4 regions of the Mesorhizobium sp. genome follow, and region 3 is predicted to be linked to each of the others. Evidence: predicted binding sites of a transcription regulator. Region 3 holds the regulator's gene; each other region holds the start of a gene.
What was found. Region 3 encodes PhoB, which activates phosphate uptake and scavenging genes when phosphate is short. Its sites were predicted from a motif close to TGTCATNNANCTGTCAT; they were not measured.
Positions count from the first base shown of each region.

Region 1: the regulator PhoB is predicted to act here: its motif matches at 3,054-3,070, upstream of ACO07C_RS15665 (DUF1045 domain-containing protein).
Region 2: the regulator PhoB is predicted to act here: its motif matches at 2,801-2,817, upstream of phnF (phosphonate metabolism transcriptional regulator PhnF).
Region 4: the regulator PhoB is predicted to act here: its motif matches at 3,342-3,358, upstream of ACO07C_RS12760 (ceramide glucosyltransferase).

Region 1 covers NZ_OZ245860.1:3,309,418-3,315,109, forward strand. The annotation lists gene iolD (3D-(3,5/4)-trihydroxycyclohexane-1,2-dione acylhydrolase (decyclizing)) at 1-793, shown strand, start outside; gene iolE (myo-inosose-2 dehydratase) at 959-1,876, shown strand; gene ACO07C_RS15655 (DUF3329 domain-containing protein) at 1,921-2,139, shown strand; gene iolB (5-deoxy-glucuronate isomerase) at 2,145-2,957, shown strand; gene ACO07C_RS15665 (DUF1045 domain-containing protein) at 3,110-3,817, shown strand; gene ACO07C_RS15670 (alpha-D-ribose 1-methylphosphonate 5-triphosphate diphosphatase) at 3,853-4,992, shown strand; gene phnN (phosphonate metabolism protein/1,5-bisphosphokinase (PRPP-forming) PhnN) at 4,989-5,618, shown strand; gene ACO07C_RS15680 (SMP-30/gluconolactonase/LRE family protein) at 5,638-5,692, opposite strand, start outside.
Region 2 covers NZ_OZ245860.1:4,570,521-4,576,212, reverse strand. The annotation lists gene ACO07C_RS21870 (ABC transporter permease) at 1-929, shown strand, start outside; gene ACO07C_RS21865 (zinc-binding alcohol dehydrogenase family protein) at 998-2,014, shown strand; gene phnF (phosphonate metabolism transcriptional regulator PhnF) at 2,030-2,779, opposite strand; gene phnG (phosphonate C-P lyase system protein PhnG) at 2,897-3,358, shown strand; gene phnH (phosphonate C-P lyase system protein PhnH) at 3,358-3,969, shown strand; gene ACO07C_RS21845 (carbon-phosphorus lyase complex subunit PhnI) at 3,971-5,083, shown strand; gene fosX (FosX/FosE/FosI family fosfomycin resistance hydrolase) at 5,080-5,499, shown strand.
Region 3 covers NZ_OZ245860.1:4,284,260-4,289,951, reverse strand. The annotation lists gene xylF (D-xylose ABC transporter substrate-binding protein) at 1-393, opposite strand, end outside; gene ACO07C_RS20465 (ROK family protein) at 692-1,936, shown strand; gene phoB (phosphate regulon transcriptional regulator PhoB) at 1,949-2,638, opposite strand; gene phoU (phosphate signaling complex protein PhoU) at 2,655-3,362, opposite strand; gene pstB (phosphate ABC transporter ATP-binding protein PstB) at 3,388-4,191, opposite strand; gene pstA (phosphate ABC transporter permease PstA) at 4,188-5,039, opposite strand; gene pstC (phosphate ABC transporter permease subunit PstC) at 5,043-5,692, opposite strand, start outside.
Region 4 covers NZ_OZ245860.1:2,668,161-2,673,852, forward strand. The annotation lists gene ACO07C_RS12750 (2'-deoxycytidine 5'-triphosphate deaminase) at 1-653, opposite strand, end outside; SAM riboswitch at 732-809, shown strand; gene ACO07C_RS12755 (O-succinylhomoserine sulfhydrylase) at 866-2,056, shown strand; gene ACO07C_RS12760 (ceramide glucosyltransferase) at 2,084-3,235, opposite strand; gene apaG (Co2+/Mg2+ efflux protein ApaG) at 3,463-3,855, shown strand; gene ACO07C_RS12770 (Hsp33 family molecular chaperone) at 3,943-4,974, opposite strand; gene argF (ornithine carbamoyltransferase) at 5,053-5,692, opposite strand, start outside.

The sequences.
Region 1 (5,692 bases), 970 kb from region 3:
GCTTGGCGCGGCCCTGAAAGGCTGGAAGGCGCCGGCCGACTGGACCGAGAATTCCGCGAAGGGCAAGAAGGAATGGCAGGCCGACGCGGCCAAGGTGACGGCATCGACAAATGTCCCCCACCCGTCGGATGCACAGGTGATTGGCGCGGTGCAGCGCGCCATGGGTTCGAGCGTGACGCTACTGCATGCCGCCGGCGGCCTGCCGGGCGAATTGCACAAGCTGTGGCAAGCGGGCGCGCCCGGTTCCTACCACGCCGAATACGGCTTCTCGACCATGGGCTACGAGATTGCCGGCGGGCTCGGCACCAAGATGGCGAAGCCTAACGAGGAGGTCGTCGTCATGATCGGCGACGGCTCCTACCTGATGCTCAATTCCGAGATCGCCACCTCGGTGATGCTGGGCCTGAAACTGATCATCGTGCTGCTCGACAACCGTGGCTATGGCTGCATCAACCGGCTGCAGATGGCGACCGGCGGCGCCAACTTCAACAATCTGCTGAAGGACTCGCGCCACGAGGTCCTGCCCGATATCGACTTCGCCGCGCATGCGGCAAGCCTCGGCGCCATTGCCGAAAAAGTTGCGTCCATCGCCGAGCTGGAAACGGCGCTGAAACAGGCCAAGTCGAACACGCGCACGACGGTTTTGGTCATCGACACCGACCCGCTGGTTTCCACCGATGCCGGCGGAACATGGTGGGATGTGGCGGTGCCCGAGGTGTCGGCGCGACCGCAGGTGAACGCGGCACGCAAGGCCTATGACGAAAAGCGGCAGATGCAGAGTGTCGGTGACTGATGTCGGCGCCGCCCCTCACTCCCCGTAAGGACGGGGAGGTAAGGAGTGGTCGGCGCAGCGGACGAAAAGCCAACTGCTTGGCCTTTCGAACGACAAACGCCGGCAGGGGGATGAGGGGCCGCGCCAACGAACGGAAATTGAACTTTTTGAAACTGGAGTGACGACGTGAAAGCCAGACTGGGCATGTCCCCCATCGCGTGGTGGAATGACGACCTTGCGGAACTCAGCGATGACGTGTCGCTGGAAGAATGTTTGCGCCAGTCGCGTTCGGCGGGGTTCACCGGCATGGAAATGGGCCGGCGCTTTCCCAATGACCCCAAGGTCATGCTGCCGATCCTGAAAAAGGCTGATGTGACGCTGTGCGGCGGCTGGTTTTCCGGCACGCTTGTCAACGAGGACATGGGCAAGAACAAGGATCGTATCCAACCGATGATCGACCTGTTCAAGGCGGTGGATGCGCCTTGCATCGTCTATGGCGAAGTCGGCCGCTCGATCCAGGGTGATCGGTCGAAGCCGCTTGCCACCAAGCCGAAGCTCTCGGACGACGAGATGAAGACTTACGCCAGGCGCCTGACCGAATTCGGCGAATGGTGCGCCGAACAGGGCATGCCGCTGTCCTATCACCACCATATGGCCGCGGTGGTCGAGACCGAGCCGGAACTCGATGCCTTCATGCGCTATTCGGGAGAGGGCATTCCATTGCTGCTCGATGCCGGGCATCTGGTCTTTGCCGGCGGCGACGTGCTGCGCGCCATCGACAATCACCACAAGCGCATCAGCCATGTGCATGTGAAGGATGTGCGCATCGGCGTCATCGACAAGCTCGACCGCACCAAGCAATCCTTCCTCGACGCCGTGGCGCTGGGCGCCTTCACGGTGCCGGGCGATGGTTCGCTGGATTTCGGCGCCATCGTGAAGAAGTTCGCTGACTATGGCTACGAAGGCTGGTTCGTGGTCGAGGCCGAGCAGGACCCGAAGAAGAACCCGCCGCTCAGGATGGCTGAGGTCGGCTACAAGGAACTGATGCGCGTCATGACGGCGGCCGGTTACACGGTGGAGACGCAGGGCTTTCCGAATGCCTGAGCGCGGTGGTTCTCGGTGACGCCGGGTTGCTGTAGGTTGGCCGGATGAAAGATTACGAGCACCCATTCTTCCGCCCACTATGGCGCCGCGTTGCCGTCGTCGCGGTCTGTCTTGTCTGGTCCGTCATCGAATTCGCGACGGGCACGCCGTTCTGGGGCGTGATCGCGCTCGGCTTCGCCGGGTACGCGGTCTGGCAGTTCTTCTACCTCTACAAGCCGGCCGATGAGGCCAAGGCCGCGACTGAGCCCGAACCGAAGGAATAGCCCGCATGTCGAAGCTGCTCGTGAAGGCCAACAAGGGTCATGGCCGCGTCGCCCATGTGACGCCGAAAACCGCAGGATGGACCTATGTCGGCTTCGATCTGCACCGGCTGAAGCCCGGCGAGACAGCGTCCGGGGAGACCGGATACCGCGAGGTATGCCTGGTGTTCGTCACGGGCAAAGGCAAGGCCTCGGCCGGCGGCAAGAACCTTGGCCTGCTCGGCGAACGCATGTCGCCGTTCGAGGGCAAGCCATGGTCGGTTTATGTACCCGAAGGGTCGGGCTGGTCGGTGACCGCTGATACCGAACTGGAACTCGCGGTCTGCTCGGCGCCCGGTCTCGGCGGCGGCCTGCCGGTGCGGGTCATCGGGCCCGACGATCTCGGCCAGGAGGTGCGCGGCAAGGGCACCAACACGCGCTATGTCACGAACATATTGCCGGAGGGCAAGCCGGCGGACTCGCTTCTGGTGGTCGAGGTCATCACGCCTGGCGGGCATACGTCGAGCTATCCACCGCACAAGCACGACCAGGACAATCTGCCTGCTGAATCCTATCTCGAGGAAACCTACTACCATCGCGTCAACCCGCCACAAGGCTTCGCCTTCCAGCGCGTCTATACCGACGCCGACGGGAACGGCCATCGCGCGCTCGACGAAGCGATGGCGATCGAGGATGGCGATGTGGTGCTGGTGCCCAGGGGATACCATCCCTGCGCCGCGTGCCATGGCTATGATCTATACTACCTGAATGTCATGGCGGGGCCGAAGCGGACGTGGAAATTCCACAATGCGCCCGAGCACGAATGGCTGATGAAAGCGTGATCGATTGGTCCTTGCGCCTGAAGCGACTGGTCCAGCACGAAAAAATCGTCGGCTAAGGACCTGAACGGCTCTTTTGTTCTCGGAAACGCCGCAAGGCTTCGTCAATCCGTCATGGAAATCACCTATGGCAGCAGGTCTGACGAGGACTTCCCATGCGTTATGCCGTTTATTTCACTCCCCGGCAGGATGAACCGCTGGCGCGGATAGCCGCGAACTGGCTGGGCCGCGACCCGTTTGGCGCCGCCACAAGGCCGGTCGAGGCCGTGGCGGACCTGTCGGCGGCGGAGGTGGCCTTCCATACCGCTTCGGCACGGCGCTACGGTTTTCACGCCACGCTGAAAGCGCCTTTCCGGCTGGCGGCGACCGAAACCGAGGCTTCATTGCGCGCCGCGCTGGACAATTTCGCCGAGGCTACGCCGGTGGTGACGATCCCGCGCCTGATCGTCAGCCAGATCGACGGCTTCTTCGCGCTCGTGCCGGAAGGACCGGTGCCGGCGCTCAACAGCTTCGCCAATGACGTGGTGCGCGATTTCGACCGTTTCCGCGCGCCGCTGACCGAGGCGGAAATCGAGCGGCGCAGCCCCGATTCCCTGAAGCCGAGCGAGTTCCGCAACCTCTGCCAATGGGGCTACCCCTATGTCTTCGAGACCTTCCGCTTCCACATGACGCTGTCGGGCCGCGCCGGACCACAGGAAGCCACTCGCCTTCGTGCGGCGATCGACAGCCTGTTCGCGGAGGTGCTGCAAAAGCCTGTGCTGGTGGATGCGCTGACGCTGTTCGTCGAAACCGAACCAGGCGCGCCGTTCATGGTGCTTTCGCATCACGCGCTCGGCCGCCGCCCGGCCAGAAAAACCGCCTGAACAATCCCTGCCTGAATAATCAAGGACTACCCGAAATGACCGTCGAAACCGTTCTCCACAACGCCCGCATCGTGCTTGCCGACGAGATCGTCGAGGGTTCGCTGGTGCTGCGTGACGGCTTCATCGCCGGGATCGAAGCCGGCACGAGCCGGATCGGCGACGACATGGGCGGCGACTACATCATTCCAGGGCTGGTCGAATTGCACACCGATCATCTGGAAGGCCACTACGCGCCACGGCCAAAGGTGCGCTGGAATCCGATCGCGGCCGTGCTTGCCCATGACGCGCAGGTGGCGACGGCCGGCATCACCACCGTGCTCGACGCCTTGCGGGTCGGCATGGATGAGGACGCCGACCTGACATTGACCGATATCCGCAAGCTGGCCGACGCGATCGAGGACAGTGTGCAACAGGACCGCCTTCGCGCCGATCACTTCCTGCATCTGCGCTGCGAGGTCTCGGCTCCGGACTGCCTCCAGGCCTTCGCCAATTTCGACGGGGATGACAGGGTCAGGCTGGCGTCGCTGATGGACCATGCTCCCGGCCAGCGCCAGTTCGTCAACCTTGAGACCTACGCCTACTACTACCAGCGCAAGCTGAAACTGACCGACCGCGACTTCAAGCTGTTCTGCGAAAAGCGGATGGCGGAATCGGCGGCGAATTCGGGGCCGAACCGCGCGGTCATCGCCGCCGCCTGCCATGAGCGCGGCATCGTGCTGGCGAGCCATGACGACGCCACCGTCGGCCATGTCGACGAGGCGATCGAACAGGGCGTGCGCGTTGCCGAATTCCCGACGACGGAAGCCGCGGCGAGGGCTTCGAAGGAAGCCGGGCTCGGCGTGCTGATGGGTGCGCCCAACGTCATGCGCGGCGCCTCGCATTCCGGCAATGTCTCGGCCCGGACGCTGGCCAGCGACGGCCTGCTCGACATATTGTCGTCGGACTACATCCCGTTCAGCCTGATCCAGTCGGCCTTCTTCCTCGGCGACATGGTCGACGGCATCTCCCTGCCGCAGGCGGTCGCCATGGTCTCGAAGAACCCCGCCGATGCGATCGGCCTTACCGATCGCGGCGTCATCGAACAGGGCCGCCGGGCCGACCTGGTTCGGGTGCGCGTCGACGACCACGTTCCGGTCGTGCGCACCGTCTGGCGCCAGGGGCGCCGGGTTGCATGATGGTGTCGGCCTTGATCGAGCGTGAATTGTCCTCCGCCACCTTTCCGATCCGCGACGGCGTCTTCATCGCCGTCGTCGGACCGAGCGGCGCCGGCAAGGATACGATCATCGACTATGCGCGCAGCCGCTTTGCCGACGAAAGCAGGCTCGAGTTCGTGCGCCGGGTGATCACGAGGCCGAGTGACGCGGGCAGCGAGGATCATGACACGCTGGCCGAGGCGGCCTTCATCGAGGCGGAAGCCGACGGCGCCTTCGCCGTGTCGTGGGAGGCACATGGCCTGCGCTACGGCATCCCGGCCGATGTCGACTGGTCGGTCGCCAATGGCCGCGTCGCGGTGGCCAATGTGTCGCGCGCGATCGTCCCGGTGCTGCGTAAGCGCTATGCCAATCTGGCTGTCGTGGAGATCACCGCGTCGCCAGAGATCCTTGCCGAGCGGCTGGCGATGCGCGGCCGCGAATCGCGGGGCGAAGTGCTGGCGCGGCTGGCGCGCAGCGCCAGCGTGACCCTCTCCGGTCCTGGCGTCACCTCGATCGACAATGGCGGCCCGCGCGAACTGGCGGGCGAACGTTTTGTCGAGGTGCTGCGCAAGGCCATGGCCTTCTCGGACATGTCCGGCCTGATCTGATAGGCAGCGTATCTCGGCGCTACCCTTTGAAGGCGGGCAATGTCAGTCCCTTGACGCCGACATCGAGCGCGAAC
Region 2 (5,692 bases), 290 kb from region 3:
ATTACAACGCCCTGTTCGGCCTGACGCTTCTGGCCCTGCTGGTGCTGCTGTGGGTCATCCTGTCCTTCTCCACATCAAGCTTTGCATCGGCCAACAACATCTCGAACCTGCTGCGCCAGGGTTCGATGATCGCGATCCTTGCAGTCGGGCAGACCTTCGTCATCATCACCGGCGGCATAGACCTTTCCGTCGGCGCCGTTGTCGGCTTCGCCACCGTCATTGCCGCGATGCTGATCAATGCCGGCCTACCGGTTTTCCTGGCCATCTTCCTGACCTTGCTGGTCGGTGTCGCCATCGGCCTGTTTCATGGCTTCGGCATCGTCAAGATGGGTTTGCCGCCCTTCATCATCACGCTGGCGACGCTGACCTCGCTGCGCGGCATCGGCCTTTTGATGACCAACGGCAATTCAATCTCGATCAACAACGATGCCTTCCAGGAGTTCTCGCGCAATTCCTTCCTCGGCATTCCCAACCTGTTCTGGATGGTCCTCCTGGTCGGCATCCCCGCCTATGTCTTCCTGCAGCATAGCCGCTGGGGGCGCTACCTGTTCTCGGTCGGCTCGAATGCCGAGGCCTCGCGCCTGTCCGGCGTCAGCGTCCAGCGCACCATCTTCATGGCCTACACGCTCTCTGGCCTGTGCGCGGCATTTGTCGGCGTGCTGCTGGCCTCGCGCATCGGCATCGGCAATCCGACCCAGGCCGAGGGCTGGGAATTGCAGGCGATCGCCTCGTCCGTCATCGGCGGCACCTCGCTGTTCGGCGCGGTCGGTTCCGTGCAGGGGCCTCTGCTCGGCGCGTTCATCCTGGCCACCATCAACAACGGCGCCAACCTGCTCAACGTCAACGCCTTCTGGCAGCGTGTCATCACCGGCGCACTGATCATCATTATCGTCTACTTCGACGGGTTGCGCCGACGCGGCGGGAAGTAGGCGCATCGATATCAATCGCCGGCCCGGCCTGCCGGAGCCGGCGATGCACCAACCGATTGGATTGAAGCATGAAAGCTGTCGTGTGCCGCTCGCCCGGCGACCTTGTCCTGGAAGATCGTCCCGCGCCCGGCGCACCGCCTCCCGGTTGGGCGCTGGTCGCGGTCAGCCATGTCGGCATCTGCGGCACCGACTACCATATCTTCGAAGGCAAGCACCCCTTCCTCGCCTACCCCCGCGTGATGGGTCACGAAGTGTCGGGAACCATCATCGACATCGGTGAAGGCGTCGCTCTTGCCGTTGGCGAGCCGGTCGTCATCAATCCCTATCTGTCCTGCGGCAAGTGCATAGCCTGCCGAAATGGCAAGCCGAACTGCTGCGTCGGCATCGAGGTGCTCGGCGTCCATCGTGACGGCGCCATGTGCGAGGAAATCCTCGTTCCCCAGCAGAACCTCTATCCTGCCAACGGGCTGTCGCTGGCCGATGCCGCCGCCGTCGAGTTCCTGGCCATCGGCGCGCATGCCGTGCGGCGCGCGCGGGCGGAACCTGGCGTGCGCACGCTGGTCATCGGCGCCGGCCCGATCGGGCTTGGCACGGCGATCTTCGCCCGCATTGCCGGGCTCGACGTGACTCTGCTCGACATGAGCAGTGAACGGCTGGATTTCGCGGCAGGTGAGCTCGGCTTCCAGACCCTCGACGGCTCGCGCGGCGCGGCGTCCGACCTGGTCAGGCAGGCAACCGGTGGCGACGGTTTCAACGTCGTCTTCGACGCCACCGGCAACACCCAGTCGGTGCAGTCGGCCTTCGCCCATGTCTCTCATGGCGGAACGCTGGTGCTGGTCAGCGTCGTCAAGGACGACATCAGCTTCTCCGACCCGGAATTCCACAAGCGCGAGATGACGCTGATCGGCAGCCGCAACGCGCTGCGCGCCGATTTCGACCATGTCGCCGCCTCGATCCGCAACGGCGCGGTTCCCTTGGCAAAGCTCGTAACCCACCGCACCAGGCTGGCCGAAACACCAGCCCATCTCGCCCGCTGGTCGCATGAGAAATCCGGCCTGATAAAGGCAGTGATCGAGATCGGTTAGCCAGCCAGCGGCAGCCTACAATGCCGACAATTTGAGCTCCACCCGCTCAGCCGGAAACCGCGACTCTGAAAACTGGATCGGCTGGCCGTCCGGCGTGACGTTGACGGAGACGGTGACCAGCACGATGGCGCCGGGCTGCAGGTCGAGATCCGCAAGATCCGTCGCGTCGGCGTGGCGCGCCGACAGCACCGTGGATTGCCTGAGATAATCGTCGATGCCGAAACGTGCCAGCGATGCGGTGATGGAACCGGTCTGCGCCATGGCCTTGTCGATGCCGTCAAAGCGTTTGGCATCGAACCAGCCGGCGGCGCGCGACACAGGCAGCCCGTCGGCCTGGCCGCGCGTTTCCAGACGGATGACATTCGAGCCCTTGGCAAGGCCAAGACCCTCCGCGACGCGCTGGCTTGCCGGCTCGACGCATGAAGCAAGCAACAAGATGTGGCGCTCTGTCGTCTGCCCTTGCAGGCCTGTCGAGAAGCGCGTCCGCGCGCCGATCGGATAGGACAGGCGCTTGCGCGACAGCACGAACGTCCCGCGTCCCTGCTCCGCCCTGAGCACGCCTTCCTGCACAAGCGCGGCTATGGCGCTGCGCACCGTATGGCGGTTGACGCCATAGCGCTCCGCCAGCGCCACCTCGGGCGGTAGCGCGGCGTTCTCGGGGAAGTCGCCGGCGGCGATCGCCTGCAGGATCCTGTCGGCGATCTGTCGCCACAGGGAGACGCCGCTGCGCCGCTCGATACTGTTGGCCATATGCTGCCCAGCCATGTTCCACGCCCTTGTTGCCCCTGTCATCCACCCGTCATGGACACGCGCTAGATAATAGGTATAATTTGTATAGTTGTCTATATCACTAGACAAATTCGAAACCGAAAGGAAGGTTCGATGCGAGGACAGGAAGCGCGCGACCAGGCAGAGCGCAAGGCCGCCATGGCGACCCTGGCGCAATCCAGTGGCGACGACATCGTTCGCCTGTGGAACGAGTCCGGTCTGCCCGCGCAGGCCGAGCTGCTGCGCGGCCCCGAAACGGGGCTGGTCACCGTGCGCGGCCGGATCGGCGGCGGTGGCGCCCCGTTCAACGTCGGCGAGGCGACGGTAACGCGCGCCACTGTGCGGCTTCCGTCAGGACAGGTTGGCCACTGCTACGCTCTCGGCCGGGACAAGCAGAAGGCGAAGCTGGCGGCGATTGCCGACGCGCTCTGGCAGGACCCTGTCCGGCGAGCCCAAGTCGAGACCAGGATCATCGCACCCTTGCAGGAGGAACTGGCCAGGGCACGAGAAAAAAGCCGCGCCGAGACGGCGGCGACGAAAGTGGATTTCTTCACCATGGTACGCGGAGAAGACTGATGGACATCACGGCCCAATCGATCGAGGGCGGCTTCGCCGATCCCGTGTTCAATGCCCAGACGGTCTTTCGCGGCGTTATGGACGCGATGGCGCGGCCAGGCACCGTGCTGAAACTGCCGGCCCTTGCCCGCCCCCCGGCGCCGCTGTCGGCGACGGCCGGCGCCATCGCGCTGGCGCTGTGCGACAACGACACGCCGGTGTGGCTCGACCCTGCGCTGCAGGCTGCCGTGACGGTGAAATCCTGGCTAGGGTTCCACTCCGGCGCGCCACTGGCCAACACGCCGGCCGATGCCCATTTCGCTATCATCACCTCCCCTTGCGAAATGATGGCGCTCGACGGGTTTTCGCAAGGCACCCAGGAATATCCCGACCGCTCCACGACGCTGATCCTGCAGATGAGCGATCTTGCCTCGGGCACGCCTCTGTTGCTGCAGGGCCCCGGCATCGAGACGACGGCGACGATCGCGCCGGCGCAGATGCCGCGCCACTTCGTCGAGCAATGGAAACAGAACAACCAGCGCTTTCCGCGCGGCATCGACATCATCCTTGCCACGCCTGACAGCATTGCCTGCCTGCCGCGCACCACGCGCATCAAGACGATGGAGGCGTAAGATGTATGTCGCGGTAAAGGGCGGCGAGGCCGCAATCGCCAACGCCCACAGCCTGCTTGCCGACCGTCGGCGCGGTGATCGTTCCGTCCCCGCACTTCGCCTCGACCAGATCGTCGAGCAGCTGGCGCTCGGCGTCGACCGGGTGATGAGCGAAGGTTCGCTCTACGATCGTGAACTGGCCGCACTCGCCATCGTCCAGGCACGCGGCGACATGATCGAGGCGATCTTCCTGGTTCGTGCCTATCGCACCACACTGCCGCGCTTCGGCTACACCAAGGCGATGGACACCGGAGCGATGCAGGTTGAGCGTCGCGTGTCGGCGACCTACAAGGACCTGCCCGGCGGCCAGCTGCTCGGCCCGACCTTCGACTACACGCACCGCCTGCTCGACCCCGAGCTCGCCGCTGGCGGCGATGTCGCCGAACCTCGGCAACGCGCCGGTGCGGCCGAGGCCATGCCGCGCGTCTCCGCCATCCTGGCCCGCGAGGGCCTGATCGAGCCGGATGGCGATATGCCGAAGGATCATGTACCCGGCGACATCACCCGCGAGCCGCTGGAATTCCCGATGGCGCGCGACATTCGCCTGCAGGCGCTGTCACGCGGCGACGAGGGTTTCCTGCTGGCGCTCGGCTATTCCACCCAGCGCGGCTATGCCCGCAACCATCCCTTTGTCGGCGAGATCCGCATCGGCGAGGTCGAGCTGGAGCTCGACGTACCCGAATTGCCCTTCGCCGTTCCGCTCGGCACGGTGCGCGTCACCGAATGCCAGATGGTCAACCAGTTCAAGGGCTCGGCCAAGGCGCCGCCGCAATTCACGCGCGGCTACGGCCTGGTCTTCGGCCAGAGCGAACGCAAGGCGATGGCCATGGCGCTGTGCGACCGCGCTCTTCGTGCGACCGAACTCGGCGAGGATGTCGTCGCGGCCGCACAGGACGAGGAATTCGTCATCTCGCATTCCGACAATGTCCAGGCGACGGGCTTCGTCGAGCATCTGAAACTGCCGCACTATGTCGACTTCCAGGCCGAACTCGACCTCGTGCGCCGCATGCGCGCCGAATACGACGCGCGTGAAAATCCCGCGAAGGTCGAGGAGAAGCGGGAGGCCGCGGAATGATCGAAGGCCTGTCCCACATGACCTTCATCGTCCGCGACCTCGACCGGATGACCGAAATCCTCGAGGGCGTTTTCGATGCACGCGAAGTCTATGCCAGCGACGCCGAGCAGTTCTCGCTCTCGCGCGAAAAATTCTTCCTGATCGGTGACATCTGGATCGCCATCATGGAAGGCGAGGCATTGCCGCAGCGCAGCTACAACCACATCGCCTTCAAGATAGATGAGGCTGATTTCGACGATTACCTCGACCGCATCGGCGGACTAGGCCTCGAACTGAGACCTCCACGCCCGCGCGTCGAGGGCGAAGGCCGCTCGATCTATTTCTACGACGACGACAACCACATGTTCGAACTGCACACCGGCACGCTGGCCGACCGGCTGGGACGCTACGCGCGGGGATTGGAGGCTGTGGAATGACCTTAGCTGTCTCCACCTCCATGCCCGCCACTGCCGTCGTGTCCGCCGCCATCATGAGAATGGACAGTATGGCTCCCATAGCTGCCATCTTGTCCGCCGGAGAAGGAATCATTGCCACCCGAACCGTTCCTTTGTCTGGAAAGGCTCTGGCGTGTGACGACAAAGATGACGACGCCGCCAAATATGAACAGCA
Region 3 (5,692 bases):
TTCCTTGTTGTCGAAGGTGAGGTAGAACACGTCCTTGTTCTCGATCAGGCGGTCATAGCCGACCACCGGAATGCCTTCGTCGAGTGCCTTCTGCACGGCCGGTCCGATGGCCGAGGCATCCTGCGCCAGGATGATCAGCGCGTTGGCGCCCTGCGAGATCAGGCTTTCGACGTCGGTCAGCTGCTTGCCCGGGTTGGACTGCGCGTCAGCGGAAATATACTTGTCGCCGGCGGCCTCGATCGCCTTCTTCATCGCGGCCTCATCGGTCTTCCAGCGCTCTTCCTGGAAGTTCGACCAGGAAACGCCGATGACCTTGCCCTTCGCCTGCGCGACCGACACGAGCGTCAGCGACATGGCGACACCCGCCAGGATGGCGGCTGTGAATCTTTTCATGTTATCCTCCCTGCGCCGCGTATGGCGCGACCAAACTGACCCGAAGGCCGGCACAGAGGCTCCATTTTTTCGAGCCTCGAAAAAACACTGATGCAACACCGGAACGCTGTCAACATCGATTCTGATGGATTTTGATGTCCACGTGAATTTTTTTCGAGCTCCGAATAAATAATGACAGGATCGCGGGCTTCTGCCAGAATTTGGTTTAAAACAACCTGCGGCGCGATGCGCCTCAGGCGTCGCTGATGGCCTTCGACATCACGAAAAGGCTGCTGCGGCAGGGAGGATGTGAAAGAGCATGTCGGTCGGAATCCGTCACGACGATCTACGCCGGCGCAACCGGGCGATGGTGATTGCGGCCGTACGCCGGACCGGACAGCCCTCGCGCACCGAGATCGCGGCGACCACCGGACTTAGCCATTCGACCATATCGACGATTTCATCCGATCTGATCGGCGAAGGCATACTGGCGGAAACCAAGCCGAGCGAGGCCGGATCGCTGAAGCGGGGCCGGCCTCAGGTCGGTCTTGGCCTCAATCCGGAAGCGGCGGCGGTCATGACCGTTGTGCTGTCGCTCAATTTTCTCTCGGTCGCCGTCATCGACTATGCCGGACAGGTGATAGCCGAGGAGCAACGCCGGCTGGACACGCTGACCATGCCGCGTGACGAGCTGATCGGCGAATGCGTTGCCATCGTCCGGCGCCGGCTCGAGGACCCCGACCTCGACGTCCGCAGCGTCGCCCGTATCGCGCTGGCGATCCAGGGCATCACCGATTCCCATGCCCGCGCCATGCTATGGTCGCCGATCACGCCAGAGACCAACATCGCCTTCGCCGACATACTGGAGCGCGAATTCGGCATTGCCGCCACCATGGAGAACGACTGCAACATGATGGCGATTGCGTTGCGCTGGCGCGATCCGGAGCGTTACCGTGACGATTTCATCGCCATCCTGCTGTCGCACGGCATCGGCATGGGCCTGGTGCTGAAGGGCGAGTTGTTTACCGGCACGCATTCTTCGGGCGGAGAGTTCGGCCACATGATCCACCGGCCTTACGGCGCGCTCTGTCGCTGCGGACGGCGCGGCTGTGTCGAGGCCTATGCCGGCAATTACGCCATCTGGCGCAATGCAAGACAGATGGGCGAGGACGCCGAGCCGATAGACGTCAGCGACGCGGACATGCGGACTCTGGCGGCCGTGGCGCGCGAAAAGGACGGCCCGGAGCGCGCGGCCTATCGCAAGGCCGGCGAAGCGCTCGGCTTTGGCCTCGGCAGCCTGTTCGCACTCATCGACCCGGCCCCGGTCGCCATGGTCGGCGTCAGCGCCGCCGCCTTCGACCTGATCGAGCCGGCATTGCGCGAGGCGATCGCACAGACCGCCGGCGGCCAGCACTCGAAATCGATCTCCTTCGATACCGAACCGAACGAACTGCCTTTGATCCGCGAAGGCTGCGCCATGCGCGCGCTGACCTTCGTCGACCAGGAGATTTTCGCGCCGGGCGCGCAGGCGAAGTCCGGCGCTATCGGCAAGAACGTCGCGTAGGTACGGTAGTCATCAGTCTTCCCGGATCGCGTAGCCGGCTCCGCGTATCGTGCGGATGACATCGGGCATGCGGCCATTGTTGACTGCCTTGCGCAGGCGCCCGACATGCACGTCCACCGTGCGCTCGTCGATATAGATCGTCTCGCCCCAGACATTGTCGAGCAGTTGGCTGCGCGAGAACACCCGGCCGGGGTGGCGCATCATGAATTCGAGCAGGCGGAATTCGGTCGGACCGAGCCTGATTTCGCTCTTCTTGCGATAGACCCGGTGCGATTCACGATCGAGAACGATGTCGCCGACCTTGAGCACGCTGGACAGGACTTCCGGCTTGGCACGGCGCAGCAGGGCCTTCACGCGGGCCATGAATTCGGGCGTCGAGAACGGCTTGACCAGATAATCGTCGGCGCCGGTGGAAAGGCCGCGCACGCGGTCGCTCTCTTCGCCCCGCGCGGTCAGCATGATGATCGGCAGCCGTTCGGTTTCCGAGCGCATCCGCAACCTGCGGCAGAGTTCGATGCCCGACACCGCCGGCACCATCCAGTCGAGTACGAGGAGGTCGGGTACGTTCTCCTGCAGGCGAATCTCGGCTTCGTCGCCGCGCGTCACCACCTCGACTTGGTAGCCTTCGGATTCGAGATTGTAACGGAGCAGCACCCCCAGCGGCTCCTCATCCTCCACCACCATGATGCGTGGCGCGATCATCGCTTGGTCACCCCTGTCATGCAGCCGGTGCGGACATCGCCGTCTCGTCCTGCTTCGGGCGATTGGCGGGCAGTTGCGTGCCGGTCAGGACATAATACGCATTCTCGGCGATGTTGGTCACGTGGTCGCCGATGCGTTCGAGATTCTTGGCGCAGAACAGAAGATGCGTGCACGCGGTGATGTTGCGCGGGTCTTCCATCATATAGGTCAGGAGTTCGCGGAACACCGAAGTGTATTTGACGTCGATGCGTTCGTCGTCGGCCCGCAGCTTTGCCAGCGCGGCGGCATCACGCGCCGCATACTCCTCGATGACGCCCTGCACCTGGATCAGCACCAGTTGCGCCATGCCGTCGATCGAATGCGACAGGTCGCGCGGGGTGACGCTGAGGCCGACGGTGCCGACGCGCTTGGCGATGTTCTTGGCAAGGTCGCCGATGCGTTCGAGATCGCCGGCCATGCGGATCGAGCCGACGACATGGCGCAGGTCGTCGGCCATCGGCTGGCGCTTGGCGATCAGGGTGATGGCGCGGTCGTCGAGCTCGCGCTGGCGCGCGTCCATGATGGCGTCATCGGACACGACGCGCTGGGCCAGTGCGTTGTCGGAATTCAGCAATGCCTTGGTCGCGCCGCCGACCATCGAACCGGCGAGATCGCCCATGTCGCTGATGAGCCTGCTGATCTGTCCGAGATCCTCGTCGAAAGCAGCGACTGTGTGTTCGCTCATGATTCTGTCCCTCGTATGCCTGAGCTCAGCCGAAGCGGCCGGTAATGTAGTCCTGCGTGCGCTTCTCGCGGGGCGACGTGAAGATCTTCTCGGTGCGGTCGAACTCGACCAGTTCGCCCAGATACATGAAGGCCGTCTGCTTCGATACGCGCGCCGCCTGCTGCATGTTGTGGGTGACGATGACGATCGTGTAGTCGGCTTGCAATTCGTCGATCAGCTCCTCGATCTTGGCCGTCGACAATGGGTCGAGCGCCGAAGCCGGCTCGTCGAGCAGGATGACTTCCGGCTTCACCGCCACGGTGCGGGCGATGCAGAGCCGCTGTTGCTGGCCGCCGGAGAGGCTGAGGCCGCTGGCGTTCAGCTTGTCCTTGACCTCGTTCCAAAGAGCGGCACGCTTCAACGCCTGTTCGACGCGGCCATCCATCTCGGCCTTGCTGATCTTCTCATAGAGCCTGACGCCGAAAGCGATGTTCTCATAGATCGACATCGGGAACGGCGTCGGCTTCTGGAACACCATGCCTATCTTGGTGCGCAGCAGATTGAGATCCTGCGAACGGTCAAGAATGTTCTGGCCGTCGAGCAGCACCTGGCCCTCGGCGGTCTGCTTGGGATAGAGCTCGTAGATGCGGTTGAAGACGCGCAGCAGCGTCGACTTCCCGCAGCCCGACGGTCCGATGAAGGCGGTGACGCTGCGCTCCGGCAACGACAGCGTGATGTCCTTCAGCGCCTTGCTCTGGCCGTAGTAGAAGTTGAGGTTCTTGACCTCGATCTTGGCCTTGGTCGCTGCCTCGGCGGCGATCGTCATGTCTGGCGACAACATCTGGCTCATTTGTCCTCTCTGCGTCCGGTCAGGCTGCGCGCGAAGATGCTGAGCGCGAGAACCGTCAATGTGATGATGAGTGCGCCGGTCCAGGCCAGTTGCTGCCATTCCTCATAGGGGCTGAGAGCGAACTGGAAGATGGTGACAGGCAGGCTGGCCATCGGCGCGTTGAGATTGCTCGACCAGAACTGGTTGTTGAGCGCTGTAAAGAGCAGTGGCGCCGTCTCGCCGGAGATGCGGGCGATCGACAGCAATATGCCGGTGACGATACCGGACAGCGCGGCGCGATAGGCGACCGACTTGATGACCACCCAGCGCGGCGCGCCGATCGCGGTGCCGGCTTCACGCAGGGCGTTCGGCACCAGGTTGAGCATGTCCTCGGTGGTGCGCACCACCACCGGGATCACCAGGATGGCGAGCGCGACGGCGCCGGCGATCGCCGAGAAATGTCCCATCGGCCGCACCATCAGTTCGTAGACGAACAGGCCGATGATGATCGACGGGGCCGACAAGAGGATGTCGTTTATGAAGCGCACCACGGTGGTGAGCTTCGAGAAGCGGCCGTACTCGGCCATGTAGGTACCGGCGAGCACGCCAATTGGCGTGCCGACGATGACGGCGATGATCGTCATCACCACGCTGCCGTAAATGGCGTTGAGCAGGCCGCCGGCGTCGCCGGGCGGTGGCGTCATCTGCGTGAACACGTCAAAGGACAGGCCGGCTGCGCCCTTGTAGACCAGTGCGCCGAGGATCAGCGCAAGCCAGGCCAGGCCGATACCGGCGGCGATGACACAGAGCGTCATCATCACGCCATTCCTGCGCTTGCGGCTCTGGTGAAGTGATGCGGCTGTCGACATCGGTCAGGCTCCCGTACGGGCGTCAATGCGCATCAGCATATAGCGGGCGATGGCGAGGATGAGGAAGGTGATGACGAACAGGATCAAGCCGAGCGCCACCAGCGAAGAAGTATAGAGATCGCCGACGGCTTCGGTGAATTCGTTGGCGATGGTCGCGGAAATCGTCGTTGCAGGCGCAAACAGCGAAGTCGAGATGCGATGCGCGTTGCCGATGACGAAGGTCACCGCCATGGTTTCGCCGAGTGCGCGGCCGAGGCCGAGCATGACGCCGCCCATGATGCCGATCCTGGTGTAGGGAATGACAACCCGGCGGGTGACTTCCCAGGTCGTGCAGCCAATGCCGTAGGCCGACTCTTTCAGCACCGGCGGCACTGTGTCGAACACGTCCTTGGTGATCGAGGTGATGAAGGGCAGCACCATGATGGCCAGGATCAACGACGAGGTCAGCAGGCCAATGCCGTAGGGAGGACCGGCAAACAGGCTGTTGAGGCCGGGAATGCCGTGGAACATGCCGATGATGAAGGGCTGCACCGTCGTCTGCAGGAAGGGAGCCAGCACGAAAAGGCCCCAGATGCCATAGATGATCGAGGGGATGCCGGCCAAAAGCTCCACTGCCATGCCGATCGGGCGGCGAAGCGGGCGCGGGCAAAGCT
Region 4 (5,692 bases), 1.6 Mb from region 3:
GTGTGATGCTTTCCGCGATACCCGACAAGACCGTCCTTGTCACCGTTGAGGTCGATCGACAGCGCTATGCCACCACCGGAGATGTTGGGCGGATCGGTCGCGACCAGCATCTCGTTGCGATGCAGGTCGTGCAACTCGGCCTCGGACAGCAGCGCATTGCCGGTGCGGAAGCGTATCTGCGACAGACGCGAACCGGTGCGCAGCACGATCGGGAACGTGCGAGGGCTTACCTCCAGGTAGAGCGGGCCGTTATAGCCGGCGGCGATCTTGTCGAACTCGTGGCCGCGATCAGTCATGACGCGTGTGAAGATGTCCAGTCGGCCCGTCGAACTCTTGGGATTGGCCGAAGCGGAAATGTCGGCGGGAAGCGCCAGGCTCTCCAGCAGCGGCACTATGTAGACGCAGCCCGTTTCCAGCACCGCGCCTTCTGCCAGGCTGATCTCGTGCAGCTTTAGCCGGTCGAGCTTTTCCGAGACCTTGTGATTGGGACCGGGCAGGAACGAAGCCCGCACCCGCCAGGCCTTGTCCCCTAGCCTCAGGTCAAGGCTCGCCGGCTGGATCTGGTCGACATCCAGAGGGCGCGACGAGGTGAGCGCACCCGACTGGAACAGCGCCGAAATATCCTGATCTGGAAGAATGCCTGTCTGCCGCAAGGCTCTGCTCCTTAGCCGCTGGTACAAACCTCTTAATGAAGCCGGCAATTGACGCAAGCGCGGCGCGGGTCTAAAGGGTCGTTATCCCGTGGTGATTTGGCCGGTCGGCTTGCAGCCACGTTAAACAAGTCGCTAAAGGACCGTTGGCCGCAAGGCCGTATGGACCGGTTGCGACTTTCGCGGCCGGTTTTTTTGTGTCTGGAACAAAAGCGATGAGCACCAACAAGCGCAACTGGAAGCCTCAGACGGCACTCGTGCATAGCGGGACCTTGCGTTCCGGCTTCGGTGAAACCTCCGAGGCGATATACCTGACCCAAGGCTACGTTTACGAAACGGCGCAGGCGGCGGAAGCCCGATTCAAGGGCGAGGAACCCGGTTTCATCTATTCGCGATACGCCAATCCGACCGTCGACATGTTCGAGAAGCGCATGTGCGCGCTGGAAGGCGCCGAGGATGCGCGCGCCACGTCGTCGGGAATGGCGGCGGTGACCGCGGCCCTTCTGTGCAGCGTCAAGGCCGGCGATCACATCGTGGCGGCGCGCGCACTGTTCGGCTCCTGCCGCTGGGTGGTCGAGACGCTGGCGCCGCGATACGGCATCGAAGCGACGCTTGTCGACGGTACCGACATCGCAAATTGGGAACAAGCGGTCAGGCCGAACACCAAGCTGTTCTTCTTGGAGAGCCCAACAAATCCGACATTGGAGGTGGTCGATATCGCCGCCGTCGCCTCGCTGGCCAATTCGATCGGCGCGCGGCTCGTCGTCGACAATGTCTTCGCCACGCCGCTGCAACAGAAACCGCTGCAACTCGGCGCCCACATCGTCGTCTATTCGGCGACCAAGCACATAGACGGCCAGGGCCGCTGCCTCGGCGGCGTCATCCTGTCGGACAAGAAGTGGATCGACGAGAACCTGCACGACTATTTCCGCCATACCGGCCCCAGCCTGTCGCCCTTCAATGCCTGGACGCTGCTGAAGGGCCTGGAGACGCTGCCGCTGCGCGTGCGCCAGCAGACCGAAAGTGCAGGCCGTATCGCCGACTTCCTCGCCGAAAGGCCGGAAATCGCTCGGGTCATCTATCCGGGCCGGGCCGACCATCCGCAGGCCGATATCGTCAAGAAGCAGATGTCGGGTGGCTCGACGCTGATCTGTCTCGACGTCAAGGGCGGCAAGCAGGCGGCTTTCGCCCTGCAGAACGCGCTCGACATCGTGCTGATCTCGAACAATCTAGGCGACTCGAAGAGCCTGATCACCCATCCGGCCACCACGACGCACAAGAACCTGAGCGACGAGGCGCGCGCCGAACTGGGCATAGGGCCTGGCACGCTGCGCCTGTCGGTCGGTCTCGAGGACGCCGACGATCTGCTGGAGGATATCGAGCAGGCGCTGAAGTCGGTGAAGTAAGCGCACGGGCAGTACCGCCCGCTGCTTTCAGGCCCCGGACGGCGTTTCTTCCAGCTCGGTGGCCTTGGTGCCGATCGTCATGGCATTGCCGCGCCAGTCGACGGCGCCGCCGACCCATCCGCGCACCCACATGGCCGGCAGGATGCAGTCCCGCGCCATCATGGCCGGGATGGTCCGCCATGAGATGTACCAACCCTTGGCGAAAGCCAAGGCGCATTCCGGAAGGTAGGCTGCCGCCAGCAGGGCGGCGGCCGTCAACGGCAGGCTCCATCCAGCGCCAGCGGCGGCGGCCAGCGCGAGCAGCAGCGGCACGGCCACGCCGGTCAATATTTCGGGCGCGAAGAACAGCGGGAACGTCACACGGCGCAGCCGCGCCCAACGCGCCTGGCGCGACCAAATCTCGCCCAGCGTGCGCCGGCCCAACGGCTGCTCGAAGGGCGCGGCCACCAGATTGACGCGCAGGCCGAGCCCGTTCACCAGCTTGGTCGCCGCGGCATCTTCCGCGATCTCGGCCGCAAGCGCCCGAATGCCGCCATTGGCATCGAGCAGGGGCTTGTTCCACAACATGCTCTTGCCCTGGGCGAAGCCAAGGCCAATCGCCTCGCCGGCATACTGCCAGCGCGCCTGCAGCGTGTTGAGAAACGCGCATTCGACCTCGGCCCAGAAGCCGTCGGGACGAGATCCTATCGGTGTCGAGCAGACGAGGCCGGTTCCAGGCCCCCATGCCGACATCAGGTGCTGCACGTAGTCCCTGGGCATCAGGACGTTCGAATCGGCAAGGATCACCCATTCGTGGCGTGCCGCTTCCCAGCCCTTGACGCAATTGTTGAGCTTGGGGTTGCCGCTGATGCGGTCGTCACCGAAAAGCAGCCTGGCAGGCACATCCGGAAAGCGGGCGATGGCTTGTCTGATCAAGCCGACCACAGGATCGTCGGCCTGGGCGACGCAGAAGACAAGCTCATAATGCGGCCAGTCGAGCGAGAAGGCGCGCTCCAAAGTCTCTTCGGTGAAGGGCTCGACACCACGCGCCGGAATGACGATCGAGACCGTGGGAGCCATGCCGGCTGGCGGCGCGATGGTCCCGCGCCGCTTCAGCTGGAGCGAGGCGAGCACGATACTCGCAAGATTTGCAAGGATGAGGGCGGCGGAAAGCGGGGCAGCGATGAGTGTCAGTTCCATCGAGATCTGGTCACTCCAGAAAAACCGACCACTTGAGGGCCGTTTCCAACAGGTCGACAGAGCGCTGAGTCGCCCGGCACAATCCCGAGCACACCATCACTGTCATGTGTCACTTAAATGACATTGTTTGTCGGCACCTGCCCTTCAAGGCTGGTAAGAACCGGATACGCGCCATTGACCAGGCCAGGCGAGAACCCGAAAGTTGCCGGATTGTTTTGGAGTAGCCCATGTACAGCGCCGTAACGCGCAACATCGAAGTGCAGGTCAGGCCGTTCTATCTGGAGGAGCGCTCCGAGCCCTCCGAGAACCGCTACGTCTGGGGCTATCAGATAACGATCGACAACCAGTCCGATGAATTCGTGCAGTTGTTGTCACGCTACTGGCGCATCACGGACGGAACCGGCCGGGTCGAGGAGGTCAGCGGAGCCGGCGTGGTCGGCGACCAGCCCGAACTCAATCCGGGCGACAGCTATCAATACACTTCGGGCTGCCCGCTCTCGACGCCATCCGGCATCATGGTCGGGCACTACACGATGCGCAACAAGCGCGGCGAGACGTTTGACATCGCCATCCCCGCCTTCTCGCTCGACCTGCCGGGAACGCGGCGGACGGTAAATTGAACAACAACCATCGCGGAAGCGTTGGCGCGGCCCGTCATCCGCCCTGCGGGCTCCTTCTCCCCGTGAAACGGGGAGAAGGCGGCTCCTTTACCGCGCCGTGAATTCCGCCGGATCGAAGTCATATTGCTTCGAGCAGAATTCGCAGGCGACATGGATGCCGCCATCCTCGGTGCTTTCCTTGATCTCCTGCGCCGAGAAGCCCTCGAGGATGCCGCGGATCTTGTCCCTGGAGCACGAGCACTGATCGTCGACCGGGACGCCGCCGAACACGCGCACGCCATGCTCGTGGAACAGCCGATAAAGCAAGCGCTCGGCCCCGATGGTCGGGTCGATCAGTTCTGTCGGCTCGATCGTGCCGAGCAACGCAAGCAACTCCTGCCAAGAATTGTCGACGGGATCGTGGACTTCCTCACGCGGATCGCCGTCACCGCCAGGCAGATCCGGAACGCGCATGCGCTCGGGCGACTGCGGCAGGAACTGCGCCAGGATGCCGCCGGCGCGCCACTGCTCGCGCGCGCCGCCGACGCCGGGCGTCAACAGCTTCGCAACCGATAGCCTGACATCGGTCGGGATCTGCTCCGACTGACGGAAATAGGTGCGTGCCGCATCCTCCAGCGTTTCGCCATCGAGCTGGACGATGCCCTGATAGCGCTGCGTATGAGCGCCCTGGTCGATGGTCAGCGCCAGAACGCCGCTGCCGAGGAGCGTCTGCTGCGACGTTTCGCCTGCCGCGACGAGCGCTTCAAGCCGATCAGCATCGAAGCGCGCATAGGCGCGTAGCGCCGAGGGCGTGGAAAAATCCGCGACCAGCATATCGACTGGCCCGTCGGTACGGGTCTGAAGGATGAACTTGCCTTCGAATTTGAGCGATGTGCCGAGCAACACCGTCAGCACGCAGGCTTCCGCCAGCAGGCGGGCGACAGGCTCGGGATAGTCGTGGCGCGTGAGAATGGCGTCAAGCATCGGTCCGAGCTGGACGGTGCGGCCACGCACGTCGAGCGGACCGACCTCGAACGGCACGACATGGTCGTCACCGGCATAGCCGAATTCGCCGAGCTTGGGTTGATGTTCAGACAATTGATGGGTTTCCAACATGACAATGCTCCAGGGCGCGGCCATGCCGCCCTGTCGGGAGCATGCGTCGAAACGCGCTTGTTTTGCGTGATGCGCCGCAAATAGGCATCACACCTCCGGAGATCAAGCGCCGAGGCACCAGGCAAGCACCGCCTTCTGGGCGTGGAGCCGGTTCTCGGCTTCGTCGAACACCACCGAATGGGGACCGTCGATGACCTCGTCGGTCACCTCCTCGCCGCGATGCGCCGGCAGGCAGTGCATGAAAAGCGCGTCCGGCTTGGCATGGGCCATCAGCTTGGCATTGACCTGGTAAGGCGAGAACACGTTGTGGCCGCGGGCGCGATGCTCCTGACCCATCGACACCCAGCAGTCGGTAACGACGCAGTCGGCCTGGTCGACGGCTTCCTCGGGCGAACGGGTGAAATGCAGCTTGCCGCCATGCGCCTTCGACCAGTCGACATGCTTCTGCGCCGGCTCGCTGCCTTCCGGCACGGCGACGTTGAGATTGAAGCGGAACCGCGCCGAGGCTTCCAGCAGCGAGTGCAGCACATTGTTGCCGTCACCGGTCCAGGCAATGGTCTTGCCGGCAACCGGGCCGCGATGCTCCTCGAAGGTCATGATATCGGCCATCAGCTGGCATGGATGCGTATCATCGGTCAGCCCGTTGATGACCGGGATGGTGGCGTTCTCGGTCAGCTCCATCAGGCGCTCATGCGATGTGGTTCGGATCATGATGGCATCGACATAGCGCGACAGCACCTTG